DNA from 2 places in the Serratia entomophila genome. Region 2 is predicted to be linked to the other one. Evidence: predicted binding sites of a transcription regulator. Region 2 holds the regulator's gene; the other holds the start of a gene.
What was found. Region 2 encodes PhoB, which activates phosphate uptake and scavenging genes when phosphate is short. Its sites were predicted from a motif close to CTGTCATAAAACTGNCNNAT; they were not measured.
Positions count from the first base shown of each region.

Region 1: a site for PhoB is predicted at 6,760-6,779, ahead of KHA73_RS23710 (MIP/aquaporin family protein). Genes of this name have one in related genera too.

Region 1 is NZ_CP082787.1:4,952,580-4,960,177, forward strand. Features, by position in the region: gene KHA73_RS23680 (DUF805 domain-containing protein) at 1-166, shown strand, start outside; gene fpr (ferredoxin--NADP(+) reductase) at 177-923, opposite strand; gene KHA73_RS23690 (helix-turn-helix transcriptional regulator) at 927-1,535, opposite strand; gene emrD (multidrug efflux MFS transporter EmrD) at 1,831-3,015, shown strand; gene glpX (class II fructose-bisphosphatase) at 3,047-4,057, opposite strand; gene glpK (glycerol kinase GlpK) at 4,190-5,698, opposite strand; gene KHA73_RS23710 (MIP/aquaporin family protein) at 5,741-6,586, opposite strand; gene zapB (septal ring assembly protein ZapB) at 7,129-7,368, shown strand; gene rraA (ribonuclease E activity regulator RraA) at 7,431-7,598, opposite strand, start outside.
Region 2 is NZ_CP082787.1:992,301-999,898, reverse strand. Features, by position in the region: gene proY (proline-specific permease ProY) at 1-1,390, opposite strand, end outside; gene brnQ (branched-chain amino acid transport system II carrier protein) at 1,462-2,781, opposite strand; gene KHA73_RS04670 (PstS family phosphate ABC transporter substrate-binding protein) at 3,229-4,167, opposite strand; gene phoR (phosphate regulon sensor histidine kinase PhoR) at 4,182-5,498, opposite strand; gene phoB (phosphate response regulator transcription factor PhoB) at 5,523-6,212, opposite strand; gene sbcD (exonuclease subunit SbcD) at 6,414-7,598, shown strand, end outside.

The DNA of each region.
Region 1 (7,598 bases), 1.0 Mb from region 2:
CGGCAACTGGCAGATGCTGGCGCCGCTCTGGCAATGGGGCGTCGGGCGTTTCATTCCGACGCTGATTATCGTGATGATGCTGATTGATTTGGGCGCCTTTGTCGGCACCCCCGGCGATAACAAGTTCGGCCCGGAGGCCGAACCGGTGAAGTTCCGCGCTCGATAAGCCTGCGGGGTTACCAGTAGTGTTCGCTGGTGATATGGCCGGGTTTGCGGCGCAGGTGCTTGCGCATCTGGCGCTGGTCCTTCAGGGTTTGCTGGGTATCCCGCACCATCTGCGGGTTGCCGCACAGCATCACGTGGTCGGTTTCGGCGTTGATGGTCAAACCTATCGCCGCCTCCAGGCGGCCATCTTCGATCAGCGCCGGCACGCGCCCGGTCAGTGAGCCGGCCGCCTCTTCGCGGCTGACGACGGTCTGAATGCGCAGCTTGCCATTGTAGCGCTGCTGCAGTTGCTGCATCAGAGGCAGGTAGCTCAGATCGCGCGCAAAACGGGCGGCATGCACCAGCACCAGGTTTTTGAAGCGGTCCAACCCGATACCTTCCTGCAGGATGGAAAGGTAAGGGCCGATGGCGGTGCCGGTCGCCAGCATCCACAGCGTTTCACATTCGGGCACTTCGTCCAGCACGAAGAAACCGGCGGCCTCTTTGGTGATCATCACCTCCGAACCGGGCCGCAGCTGATTGAGCCTTGGGCTCAGTTTGCCTTCGGGCACGGTAACCAGATAAAACTCCAGGTTGGGATCGCTGGGGGCGTTGACGTAGGAATAGGCGCGCTGCACGCGCTCGCCGTCGATTTCCAGCGCCAGTTTGGCAAACTGCCCGGCGGTAAAGGGATCGACAGGCGCATTGACGGTGATGCTGAACAACCCGTCAGTCCATTGTTCCACCTGTGTAACCTTGCCGTTAACCCATTCAGCCATACTCTAAAGCTCCCGTGGTCGAATCAAATAAGCACAATGTCGTGAGCCGGAGATGGCATGCGCCATGCGATCTATCTGGTAGCCGTTGCCCAACAGGCGGTGAAACAGCTGCAGTTCCGCATTGCACAGGCTGCTGCAAGAGGCGGCCGCCACGCCAATCGGGCAGTGGTTCTCTACCAGCAACACGCCCTGCGGATGTTCCACCAGCTCGGCCATATAGCCGTCATGTTGCCGCAGGCGCACCAGGCGGGCGAGTTTATCCAGATGGCTGGCCTCGGCGGCCAACGCGTCGGCGTAGCGCTGGTACAGCCTGTCTGCGCGCGCGCAGAGCAGCGGCGCCAGGCCTTCGTTGCCGAACAGCTGTGCGTGCGTTGGCGGCCGGTGCTCGCTGGCGGCGATGCTGGCGTAACCCTGATGGGTCAAAGACCAGTAGCGCGTAGGGCGGCCAACCTTGATGCGCGACTCCTCGTAACAAACCAGCTCACGTTTTTCCAGGGATTGCAGATGCTGTCGAATGCCCATCGGCGTAATGTCCAGACGATCCGCCAGCATTTTGGCCGACTGCGGGCCAAGACTCTCTAACTGCAATAAAATCAGCTCTGGTGTTTTCATGAACCAAATCCCTATGGTGTTATTTTATTTCAAGTTGATGAAAATAATTATCGATTAAATGCTAAAGCCAAACTACTGTCGGCGCGGTTTTTTTGCCTCGTTGCGCCAGACGTACAGTTTAATTTACGAGGCTGGTTGCGTTTGCTGCCAGTGTGACCTGGATCAATATCTTCCTGAAACTCGCTAAAAAAATCAGATTTGTTAGCTTATGCCGCCATAGAGGGCTGCTCGCCGTTCTGGCTGCTTCAACGGCCATACCGGGACGCTGTGACGAGTTGAAACGTTAACGAAGATAATGAGAAAAATTGAAAACTTTCACCTGTTGGTGATGCTTATCCTGTTGGTGGCCGTCGGCCAGATGGCGCAAACCATTTATGTTCCCGTTATTGCCGATATCGCGCACGACTTGTCGGTTCGTACCGGCGCGGTGCAGCGCGTGATGGCGGCCTATCTGATGACCTACGGCTTTTCCCAGCTGATTTACGGCCCGTTGTCGGACCGCATCGGCCGCCGGCCGGTGATCCTGGCGGGCATGATGATATTTCTGGTCGGCGCGTTGGGCGCGTTGTTGTCCAGCAACCTGACGATGCTGGTGGCCGCCAGCGCCATCCAGGGCATGGGCACCGGCGTGGCGGGCGTGATGGCGCGCACCATGCCGCGCGATCTGTATGCCGGCACCGCGCTGCGCTACGCCAACAGCCTGCTGAATATGGGCATTCTGGTCAGCCCGCTGTTGGCGCCGGTGATTGGTGGCGCGCTGGCGATGGTGTTTGGTTGGCGCGCCTGCTATGCCTTCCTGCTGGCGCTGTGCGCAGGGGTCGCCTTCGCCATGCTCCGCTGGCTGCCGGAAACCCGGCCGGCGTTGACGGAAAAGCGCCGCATGCTGGCCAGCTTCCGCCAACTGCTGACGGACAGCACCTTCAGCTGTTACCTGGTGATGTTGATCGGCGCGCTGGCGGGCATCGCGGTGTTTGAGGCCAGCTGCGGCGTACTGATGGGCGGCGTGCTGGGGCTGAGCGGTCTGACGGTCAGCATTCTGTTTATCCTGCCGATCCCGGCGGCGTTCTTCGGCGCCTGGTACGCCGGGCGCGACGGCAAGACCTTCCACGGCCTGATGTGGCACTCGGTGATCAGCTGCCTGTTGGCGGGGCTGATGATGTGGATCCCGGGCTGGTTCGGGGTGATGAATATCTGGACGCTGATCGTGCCGGCGGCGCTGTTCTTCTTCGGCGCCGGCATGCTGTTTCCGTTGGCCACCACCGGGGCGATGGAGCCGTTCCCTTATCTGGCGGGCGCTGCGGGCGCACTGGTCGGCGGCATGCAGAACATGGGCTCCGGCCTGGCGACCTGGCTTTCCGCCATGCTGCCGCAGACCGGGCAGTTTAGCCTGGGCCTGCTGATGTTCGCGATGGCGCTGCTGATTTTGCTGTGCTGGTGGCCGCTGTCCAACCGGATGCAGCATCAGGGACACACCGCATAAAAAAACAGGGCGCCCTCGGCGCCCTGTTTAATTACAGCAGGAACTCATGCAGCGCCGGATCCTTGCGGTCCAGATAGTGGGTCGAGCGGATGCGGCGGATGGTGCGCGACTTGCCGCGGATCAGCAGGGTTTCGGTGGTGGCCATATTGCCCTGACGGCTGATGCCGTCCAGCAGGTCGCCCTTGGTGATGCCGGTGGCGGAGAAAATGACGTTATCGTTGCGCGCCATCTGGTCCATCGGCAGCACCTTGCCGGCTTCAATGCCCATCTCCCGGCAGCGCGCCAGTTCTTCTTCACCGATGCGGCGGTTCTCGGCGCTGTCGCCCTTCACCTGATGGCGCGGCAGCAGGCGCGCCTGCATGTCGCCGTCCAGCGCGCGGATCACCGCGGCGGAAATCACCCCTTCCGGCGCGCCGCCGACGCCATACATCACGTCGACTTCGCTTTCCGGCATGCAGGTGAGGATGGAGGCGGCTACGTCGCCGTCCGGGATGGCGAACACCCGCACGCCGAGCTGCTGCATCTGCGCAATCACGCCGTCATGGCGCGGCTTGGCCAGCACGATCACCGTCAGCTGGCTCAGCGGTTTACCGAGGCGCGCGGCGACGTTCTTCAGGTTCTCCGCCAGCGGCAGGTTGAGATCGATGGCGCCGCGCGCCGCCGGGCCGACCACCAGCTTTTCCATATACATGTCCGGCGCGTGCAGGAAAGTGCCGCGATCGCCCACCGCCAGCACCGCCAGCGCGTTGGACTGCCCCATGGCGGTCATGCGGGTGCCTTCGATCGGATCGACCGCGATATCCACCGCATCGCCCTGGCCGCTGCCGACCTGCTCGCCGATATACAGCATCGGCGCTTCGTCGATTTCACCTTCGCCGATCACGATGCGGCCATCGATATCCACTTTATTGAGCATGATGCGCATGGCGTGGACCGCGGCGCCGTCGGCGGCGTTTTTATCGCCGCGCCCCAGCCATTTGTAGCCCGCCAGCGCGGCGGCTTCGGTAACGCGGGAGAATTCGATGGCTAATTCACGTTTCATGGCAAAACCTGTCTGTGAGAAAGGGAAGAAAATATCGGCAAAGTTTATCACAGCGCGGCAGCAGCGGGGCGGGGCAAAAAAAAAAGCGCCGCCCGCAGGCAGCGCTTATTGGAGTGACGCAGCAGGTCGGGCTTACTCGTGATCTTCCCACGCCTGCGCACGGGCGACCGCTTTTTTCCAGCCGCTGTAGCGGTAGTTGCGCTCGGTGGTTTCGATGCTCGGGCGGAACTCGCGCTCGATAACCGCCTTGCTCTTCACCTCATCCAGATCGTTCCAGTAGCCGATGGCCAGGCCCGCCAGGAAGGCGGCGCCCAGCGCCGTCGATTCGCGCACTTCAGGGCGCTCTACGCGGGTGCCGAGGATGTCGGACTGGAACTGCATCAGGAAGTTGTTGGCGACCGCACCGCCGTCCACGCGCAGCGATTGCAGGCGAGTGTTGGCGTCTGCCTGCATGGCGTCCAGCACGTCGCGGGTCTGATAAGCGATCGACTCCAGCGTAGCGCGGATGATGTGGTTGCTGTTGGCGCCGCGGGTCAGGCCGAAGATGGCGCCGCGAGCATACGGGTCCCAGTAAGGCGCGCCCAGGCCGGTGAAGGCCGGCACCACGTAGACGCCGTTGCTGTCTTTCACCTTGGTGGCGAAGTATTCGGAGTCGGCGGCGTCGCTGATCAGCTTCAGCTCATCGCGCAGCCACTGGATGGATGCGCCGCCGATGAACACCGCCCCTTCCAGCGCGTAGTTCACTTCGCCGCGCGGGCCACAGGCGATGGTGGTCAGCAAGCCGTTCTTGGAGCGCACCGCTTCCTTGCCGGTGTTCATCAGCAGGAAGCAGCCGGTGCCGTAAGTGTTCTTCGCCATACCCGGCTGAACGCACAGCTGGCCGTACAGCGCCGCCTGCTGGTCCCCGGCGATGCCGGCGATAGGAATACGGGTACCTCCCTTACCGCCGATGTTGGTCTGGCCGTACACTTCTGAAGAAGGGCATACCTTCGGCAACATGGCGCGCGGGATATCCAGCACTTCCAGCATGCGTTCGTCCCAGTCCAGCTCATGGATGTTGAACATCATGGTGCGCGAGGCGTTGGTGTAATCGGTCACATGCACCCGCCCCTGGGTCATTTTCCACACCAGCCAGGTGTCGACGGTGCCGAACAGCAGTTCGCCGCGCTTGGCGCGGTCGCGGGCGCCTTCCACGTTGTCCAGGATCCACTTGACCTTGGTGCCGGAGAAGTACGGGTCAACCACCAGGCCGGTATTGTGGCGAATGTATTCTTCCAGGCCGTCGCGTTTGAGTTTCTCGCAGATCTCGGCAGTGCGGCGGCACTGCCAGACGATGGCGTTGTAGATGGGCTTGCCGGTCTCTTTTTCCCAGACGATGGTGGTTTCGCGCTGGTTGGTGATGCCGATGCCGGCGATCTGATCGGAGTTGATATCGGCCTTCGCCAGCACTTCTACCAGCGTGGAGCTTTGCGATGACCAGATCTCCATCGGATCGTGTTCAACCCAGCCGGCTTTCGGGTAAATCTGCGTGAATTCACGCTGCGACACCGCGACGATGTTGGCGTCGTGATCGAGCACGACGGCGCGAGAGCTGGTGGTCCCCTGGTCGAGGGCGACAATGTATTTTTTTTCTACTGTCATGATCTTAATCCTGCTGTTGTTAACCGTTTAAAACTGCACCAATCACGCTTTGCGCTGCTGGGTCTTGGCGGCGGATTCTTCTTCCGTTACGCAGACGTCGCAAGGCAGATGGCGGCCAATCAGCGCGCGGTAGCCGAAGGCACCCAGGCCTGCGCCGATGATTGGGCCAAAGATCGGCACCAGGAAATAGGGGATATCGCGTGCGCCGGTAAAGGCCACTTTGCCCCAGCCGGCCAGATAGGCGAACAGTTTAGGGCCGAAGTCGCGCGCCGGGTTCAACGCAAAGCCGGTCAATGGTCCCATAGAGGCGCCGATGACGGCAATCAGAATGCCGATCAGCAGTGGCGCCAGCGGGCCGCGCGGAATGCCGTTGCCGTCGTCGGTCAGCGCCAGGATCAGGCACATCAGAATGGCGGTGATCACCGTTTCCACCAGGAAGGCCTGGCCGACGGAGATATGCGGATTAGGGTAGGTGGAGAAAATGCCGGCCAGATCGAGGCTTTCGTTGCTGCCGCGCACCATATGGTGTGCCGCTTCGAAATCGAAGAACAGGTTGTAATACAGCCCGTAAACCAGGGCTGCCGCGCAGAAGGCGCCGGCGATTTGCGCCAGGATGTAAGGCAGCACCTTGCGACCGTCAAAGCAGGCGAACAGCCACAGGGCGAGGGTGACCGCCGGGTTGAGGTGCGCACCTGAGATAGCCGCGGTCAGATAAATGGCCATGGCGACGCCCAGGCCCCAAATGATGCTGATTTCCCACTGGCCGAAGCTGGCGCCCGCCAGTTTCAACGCGGCAACGCAGCCTACGCCAAAGAAGATCAGCAGACCGGTGCCGAGAAACTCCGCGATGCACTGGCCTTTTAATGTCGGACTGGTGGTTTGGCTCATAATGTTGTTGTCCTGCAAAACGGCGGTTATAGGTTTATAGGCTCAAGCTTGGGTATCTGCCTGGCCTATGGGTACAGTTTTTTTCATCTCGTCCAATTATTGAATGAGGACGTGATGTAAATTTATCGTTAACGAACATAAACGAGAAATAGCGAAATCAAAATGTGTGTGCCCCGTCATAAAATTGAGCGATTTCGCGTCGTTTGGTGTTCTTTCTGAGCCATAAAACTGTGATCTGACCAGTGCTTTGCCCGCAGGTTGTTAACAACTCACCGGCGAAGGGCGCAGGCATTTTCAGTTTTTGCTGATGGCGGCGGCGGGAAAATTGCAACAGACTGCGCGATGAGCCGGTATGTTGCTAGACAGTCGGGGACAGGCTACTTACAATCGTTTTTATCGAAAGAAGCGTTTTATCGAGACAGGCGCGTTATTTTCAATAAAAGCGTGTGTCACTTGGCGCGATGCATATTCGCAGCAGTTGCAACAGACGTTGCGGCCGTTACCTATAGATGTACGCCTTGCTATCATGAGGGGACTGAAGAATGTCATTTGAAGTATTTGAGAAATTGGAAGCAAAAGTTCAGCAGGCGATTGATACCATCACTTTGTTGCAGATGGAAATTGAAGAGCTGAAAGACAAAAACAACACGCTGTCGCAGGAAGTTCAGGCGGCCTCCGGCAACCATGAGTCTTTGGTGCGTGAGAACCAGCAGCTGAAAGAAGAGCAGCACGTATGGCAAGATCGCCTGCGCGCACTGCTGGGCAAGATGGAAGAGGTCTGATTCCCTACCGCCTTGCAGCAATGAAAAAGGGCGCCTGAGGCGCCCTTTTTCATTGCTGAGGATTACTCGATGTCGAGCGGATCTTCGGAAAGGATAATACCGGTGTTGTCGGCGTACAGGTGGTCGCCGGAGAAGAAGGTGACGCCACCGAAGTTAACGCGGATATCGCTCTCACCCACGCCTTCGCTGACCGCGCCGACCGGGATCGCCGCCATCGCCTGAATGCCGAT
Region 2 (7,598 bases):
CCAGCACCGCCCGTTTCTTCTGACGGTTAACCTTGAAGTAATACCCCGCCAGCAGCACCGCTACCCATACCAGCCCGGCATACAAGGAGACGCGGGTGGTCGGGAAGTAGCCGATCAGGCCGATGATAAACACCAGGAAGAGGATCGCCGCCACCGAGGTGAACACGCCGCCGCGCAGCGGAAACGCCAGCTGTTTTACCTGGTCCTTGCTCAGGCTGCGGCGGAAGGCGATCTGCGAGAACAGGATCATGATCCACACCCACACGGTGGCGAAGGTGGCCAGCGAGGCGATCACCAGGAACACGCTTTCCGGCATGATGTAGTTGAGATACACCGCCAACAGCAGCGCCAGCATCATCACCACCACCGTCACCCACGGAATGCCGCGTTTAGAAACCTTGCTGAACATCTTCGGCGCATGGCCCTGCTCGGCCATGCCGTGCAGCATGCGGCCGACGCCGAACACGTCGCTGTTAATCGCCGACAGCGAAGCGGTGATCACCACGAAGTTGAGGATGCCCGCCGCGACCGTGATGCCCATATGCTGGAAGGTCAGCACGAACGGGCTGCCGTTGGTGCCCACCTGGTTCCAGGGGTAGATCGACATGATGACGAACAGCGTACCGACATAGAACACCAGAATGCGCCACGGCACCGAGTTGATGGCCTGCGGAATCGATTTTTTCGGGTCTTTGGCTTCGCCGGCGGTAATGCCGATGATTTCGATGCCGCCGTAGGCGAACATCACCAGCTGCAGCGACAGGATCATGCCGATAAAGCCGTTGCTGAAGAAGCCGCCGTTGGACCACAGGTTATGGATGCCGGTCGGCTGCCCGCCGTTGCCAATCCCCCAGACGATGATGCCGATACCGGCGGCGATCATGATGATGATGGTGGCGACCTTGAAGAACGAGAACCAGAACTCCAGCTCGCCGAACACCTTGACGCTCATCAGGTTGATGGCGCCGATGATCAACACCACGCTCAGCACCCAGATCCAATGCGGCACCTCCGGGAACCACACGCCCATATAGATGCCGAAGGCGGTCACGTCGGCAATGGCGACGATCAGGATCTCGAAGCAGTAGGTCCAGCCGGTGATGTAGCCGGCCATCGGCCCGAGATAGTCCTGCGCGTAGCGGGAAAACGAACTGGCCTGCGGGTTGTTGACCGACATTTCGCCCAGCGCGCGCATGATGATAAAGGCCACGACGCCGCCGATCAGATAGGCCAGCAGCACGCTCGGGCCGGCCATTTTGATGGCGTCCGCCGAACCGTAGAACAGCCCGGTGCCGATGGCCGAGCCGAGGGCCATAAAGCGGATGTGACGGGTGCTGAGACCGCGCTTCAGCTTATTGGCGGGGGCGGTGGTGGGTGACTGTTGTTGCATGAAAATGACCCGTGTTTTTAAACGTAAAAAAGCCACGGACAAGTCCGTGGCCCAAAATTCAGACCGGTATTTTATTGGTGCGCGGTAACTTCAGTACGCGTGCACACCCGATCATAAATCGCGACCAGCGCCAGCATCAACAGCGAAGGCGACAACCATGCCAAGCCCTGCTCCGCCAGCGGCAGGTGATTGCTCCAGGCCGGCAGCAGATGCTGGAGGCTGGACGCTTTCACCGCGTCAAGGATACCAAACAACAGGCTGACTAACATCACCGGCGCGATGATGCGCGGCGCGCTGTGCCACCAGCGCAGGGTGAAGCTCAGCACCACCAGCACGATGCACGGCGGGTAAATCGCGGTCAGCACCGGGATGGAGATCTGGATCAGATGGCTCAGGCCCAGGTTGGACACCACCATCGAGAACAGGCCCAGAATGAACACCAGCGTTTTGTAAGAGAACGGCAGGTATTGGGCGAAGAACTCGGCGCAGGCGCAGGTCAGGCCTACCGCGGTGACCATGCAGGCGATAAAGATCAGCGCCGCCAGGAAGAAGCTGCCCAGGCCGCCGAAGGTGTTTTGCACGTAGGCATGCAGGATCTGCGCGCCGTTGGTGGCGTCAGGCACCAGCACGCCGCTGCCGGAACCCAGTTTGAACAGGCTCAGGTAAACCAGCGTCAGCCCCACGCCGGCGATCAGCCCGGCCAGAATGGTGTAGCGCGTCAGCAGGCCGGCGTCTTTCACGCCGCGGGAACGTGCGGCGTTGACGATGACGATGCCGAACACCAGCGCGCCCAGCGTATCCATGGTCAGATAGCCGTTAACGAAACCGGAAGAGAAAGGAACGTTCTGATAAATCTCGGTCGCCGGGATAGGCGCACCCGCCGGCCACAGCAGCGCGGCGATGCCCAACGCGCCCAGCGCAACGATTTTCAGCGGCGCCAGCACGTGGCCGACGGTATCGAGCAAGCGGCCCGGATACAGAGAAATGCCGATCACCAGCGCGAAATACACCAGGCTGTAGATAAACAGCGGCATGGCGCCGTCGCCGGTCAGCGGGGCGATACCCACTTCAAAGGATACGGTGGCGGTGCGCGGCGTGGCGAACAGCGGGCCGACCGCCAGATAGCAGACGGTCGCCAGCAGCAGGCCCGCGCTGCGGCCAATCGGCGTGCTGAGGGCGTCGATGCCGCCGCCAACGCGCGCCAGCGCAATCACGGTCATCACCGGCAGGCCCACGGCGGTGATCAGAAAGCCGATCGCCGCGGTCCAGACGTGTTCACCAGACTGCAGCCCCACCATCGGCGGGAAAATGATATTCCCGGCGCCGACGAACAAGGCAAAGGTCATAAATCCCAATGCCAGAATATCTTTTGACGTTAAACGATGAGTCATACGATGTCGTGTTGCCTGTTCAAATGAAAAAAAGTGTCCGATAGCGTGGTGCGTTAAGCCCCACCGGTTGCCGGCCCGCCGTTTCATCCTCAGAGCAATAAGTGCAAAAAACGCGTGACGTCCGGCGTTTTGTCCTTATTTGAAAGTAACCACTCATGGTGATGGGCAGAGTTTTAAGAGTTATAAAAATGGAGGTTTAATCCGACAACGAGGGCTAAGGTAAACGTTTATAGCGCTTCAAGGCAAGGCGCACGGCGAAAAGCAGAGTTATTGACCAGATAAAGTTTAGCCACCAGTCGATCATATTGGCTATCAATAAATATACACTACATGATTTGTATCATTTTTGAGCAACCTTCTCACAAAACGTGAAGCATATGCTAACTAACCGCGCGAAAACGCCAATAAAGCAGCTGTTTTCGCGCGGGATGCGCTGGCTGCGCCGGGTTATTTCAGGCCCAGCGCCCGGCGGGTTTTCTGCAGCGTAGCGGGCGGCAGCGGCAGGTAGCCGTCGTGGTTGACCAGCCCCTGCCCGGTGTCCGACAGTACCCGATCGAGGAAGGCGGCGGTCAGCGGCTCCAGCGGCTGATTGGGCGCCTTGTTGATATAGATGTACAGATAGCGCGCCAGCGGGTAGCTGCCGTTACGCACGTTGACGTCGGTAGGCGCGATATAGTCAGTGCCGTTTTCCGCCAGCGGCAGCAGGCGCACGCCGCTGGCGCGAAAGCCGATGCTGGCGTAGCCAATGCCGTTCAACGAACCGGCCACCGCCTGCACCACCGAGGCAGAACCGGGCAGCTCATTGACCCGCGGCATAAAATCGCCGCCGCACAGCGCGCGCAGCTTGAAATAACCGTAGGTGCCGGAAGCGGAATTGCGCCCAAAACGCTGCAGCGCGCGCGCAGCCCAGTCGCCGCTGAGCCCCAGCTCGCCCCAGCGCGTTAACGGGCGGCTTTCGCCGCAGCGCCGGGTGGCGGAGAAAACGCGATCAAGCTGCTGCAGGTTAAGGCCGCGCAGCGGGTTGTCCTGATGCACCAGCACCACCAGCGCGTCCACCGCTACCGGCACCGCCAGCGGCGCATAGCCGTAGCGGTGTTCGAACGCAGAGACCTCCGCCGCCTTCATCGGCCGGCTCATCGGCCCAAGCTGCGCGGCGCCCGCCGCCAGCGCGGTTGGCGCGGTCGAAGAACCGGCGGCCTGGATCTGCAGGTTAACGTTGGGGTAATGCTGGCTGAAATCTTGCCCCCACAGCGCCATCAGATTCGCCAGGGTATCGGAACCGACGCTGGACAGGTTGCCCGACAGCATGCCGTCCGGTTGCGCCAGCGCGCCACGGCCGGCCAGCAGCGCCAGGCAAAGCAACAGCCATCGGGAAATTCGGGTCATACCTGTCTCTCGCGTTAATTTCTCACCGCATTCTCTGATAAAGCTGCGGGAACAATCAACCGGTTAGGCAAGGTAAAGATGAATCGCGTGCCGTTGCCCGGCTCGCTGAGGATTTCCAGCCGCGCATCGTGGTGGCTGAGCGCATGCTTGACGATCGCCAGCCCCAGCCCGCTGCCGCCGGTCTGTCGCGAGCGCGCCTTATCGACGCGGTAGAAGCGTTCGGTCAGGCGCGGAATATGCTCGGCGGCGATGCCCGGCCCGTTATCGCTGACCTGGAACTGCGCGCCGTGCGGCGTCTGTTGCCAGCTCACTTCGATATTGGTGCCCTTCGGCGTGTGATTGACCGCGTTATACACCAGGTTCGACACCGCGCTGCGCAACTGGTCTTCATTGCCGAACACCTTAAGCTGCTCGTTCACCCGGAAGCTTATCTCATGATTGCCGCCGCTCAGCGACTGCGCCTCGCGCTGCAACACCCGCAGCATCAGCGGGATATCCACCCGTTCGTTCATGTCCACGTTGGGCGCCGCCTCAATACGCGACAGCGTCAGCAACTGTTTGACCAGCCCGTCCATGCGCCGGGTCTGCTCCTGCATGGTGCCCAGCGCCTTGCCGCGCAGCGAACCGTCCAGCTCTTCGTCGCTCATCATTTCCAGATAGCCCTGCAGCACCGTCAACGGCGTGCGCAGCTCGTGGCTGACGTTGGCGAAGAAGTTGCGCCGCGCGCCTTCCAGCTGACGCATCTGCGTCACGTCGCGCGCCACCATCAGCAGTTGGCCTTCGGAATAGGGCATCACGCGGAATTCGACGTAGTGTTCGTTGTTCAGCTGCAGCGTCAGCGGGCGTGAAAACTCCTGCTGTTGCAGATAGTGGCTGAACTCCGGGTAACGCAGCAGGTTGAGAATGTGTTGGCCGTTATCTTCCGGCCAGCGGAAGCCCAGCAAATGCTGCGCCAGCCCGTTGCACCAGAAGATATTGCCTTCGACGGTGGTCATCACCACCGCATCGGGCAGCGACTCGGCCCCGCTGCGAAAGCGCTTGATCAACAACGCCAGCTCGCGGCGGCGGCGGCGGTTGCGCTGCTGCATCTGGTACAGCCCGTAGAACAGCGGCTCCCAGCTCCAGCGCCCGGGGGGCGGCGTCATGCTGCGGTCGATCCACAGCCAGTGGGAAAGTTTGAGTTGATTGTAAAAATTCCACACCAGCGCCGCCAAAGCGGACGCCAGCAGGAACCAGGGCAGATAACCGAAAATCAGCCCCAGCAGCAAAGCAGGCAAACAAAAAAGAGCCAGCTCCAGAGCCAGCCTCTTCCACGACAGACGTTCTAACACGGCGTATTCTCCAGCGCGGCGCGATCAGTAGCGCGTTGAGAACCGGTAGCCGGTGCCCCGAACGGTTTGAACCATTTTGTCATGACCACTGGTCTCTAACGCCTTGCGGAGCCGACGGATATGCACGTCAACGGTACGGTCTTCCACATAAACGTTAGTGCCCCAAACGTGATTAAGCAACTGTTCGCGGCTATAAACACGCTCCGGATGGGTCATAAAGAAGTGCAGCAGCTTGAATTCGGTCGGCCCCATCTCCAGCGCCTGATCGTTGGCCATCACGCGGTGGGAGGAAGGATCCAGACTCAGCCCTTGCATTTCAATCACTTCTTCCACCGCCATCGGGGATATGCGGCGCATGACCGCCTTGATGCGCGCTACCAGCTCCTTGGGGGAAAACGGCTTGGTGATATAATCATCCGCCCCCACTTCCAGCCCGCGCACCCGATCTTCTTCTTCGCCGCGTGCGGTCAGCATCATCACCGGTATATCGCGGGTCAGCGCTTCACGTTTCATATGTTTGATAAACTGAATGCCGGAACCTCCGGGCAACATCCAGTCGAGCAACACCAAATCAGGGAACGGCTCAGACAGGCGCGTCACGGCGCTGTCATAATCCTCGGCTTCCAACGGTTGGTAACCATTCTGTTCCAACACAAAGCACACCATCTCACGGATCGGCGCTTCGTCTTCCACCACCAGTATGCGTCTTGCCATCGTCAATCCTGCCAATGTGTTAGCGATCACAGTTGATTGCGGGCGCCATTATGCGTCAGTTTTGTGACAGATTTATGAAATAAATAGCCATGAAAAAAACCGGTTGTTACAGGCAGTAAGCATAGCGACTATTTCAAAGGACGCAGAAACATCATATTCCCTTTATAATCCCCGCCATTACCTTTTCGCCCCGGGAGTGTCATGCGCCTGATCCACACCTCTGACTGGCATCTTGGCCAGTACTTTTTCACCAAAAGCCGCGCCGCCGAGCATCAGGCTTTTTTGCGCTGGCTGATCGAACAGATCGAGCAACAGCAGGTGGATGCGCTGATCGTCGCCGGGGATCTGTTCGATACCGGCTCCCCACCCAGCTATGCCCGCGAGCTGTATAACCGTTTCGTGGTGGAGCTGCAACGTACCGGCTGCCAGCTGGTGGTGCTGGGCGGCAACCACGATTCCGTGGCGACGTTGAACGAGTCGCGCGAACTGCTTTCCTGCCTGAATACCACCGTCATCGCCAATGCCCAAAGCGACATTGAACGGCAAATCCTGGTGCTGAACCAGCGCGACGGCCAGCCGGGCGCGGTGCTGTGCGCCATCCCCTTTCTGCGGCCGCGCGATCTGCTCACCAGCCGCGCCGGCGAATCCGGCGCGCAGAAGCAGCAGGCGCTGCAGGAAGCGATCGCCGAACACTATCAGACGCTGTATCAGGCGGCCTGCGCCCGGCGCGACCAACTGGGGCTGCCGCTGCCGATCGTCGCCACCGGGCATCTGACCACCGTGGGCGTCACCGCCTCCGACTCGGTGCGCGATATCTACATCGGCACGCTTGACGCGTTCCCGGCTCAGGCGTTTCCCCCCGCCGATTACATCGCGCTGGGCCATATCCACCGTGCGCAGAACGTGGCCAAGTCAGAGCATATTCGCTACAGCGGCTCGCCTATCCCGCTCAGCTTCGACGAACTGGGCAAGGCCAAAAGCGTGTTTATGGTCGACTTCAGCGCCGGTGCCCTGCAGCAGGTAACGCCGCTGGAGATCCCAAACTTCCAACCAATGCAGCTGATCAAGGGCGATTTGCCGCAGATAGAGCAGCAACTGCGGCAGTTCGCCGATTATCAGGGAGAATTGCCGGTGTGGCTGGATATCGAAGTGGCGACGCAGGATTACCTCAGCGACATCCAGCGCCGCATCCAGCTGCTGGCGGATGAGCTGCCGGTGGAAGTGGTGCTGCTGCGGCGCAGCAAAGAACAGCGCCGACAGGCGATCGAACAGCAGGACAAAGAAACGCTCAATGAGCTGAGCGTCAACGAAGTGTTCGAGCGGCGGCTGGCGCAAGAACCGGAAATGGCCGAAGCGCGCCGGCAGCGGATGCGCCAGATGTTCCAT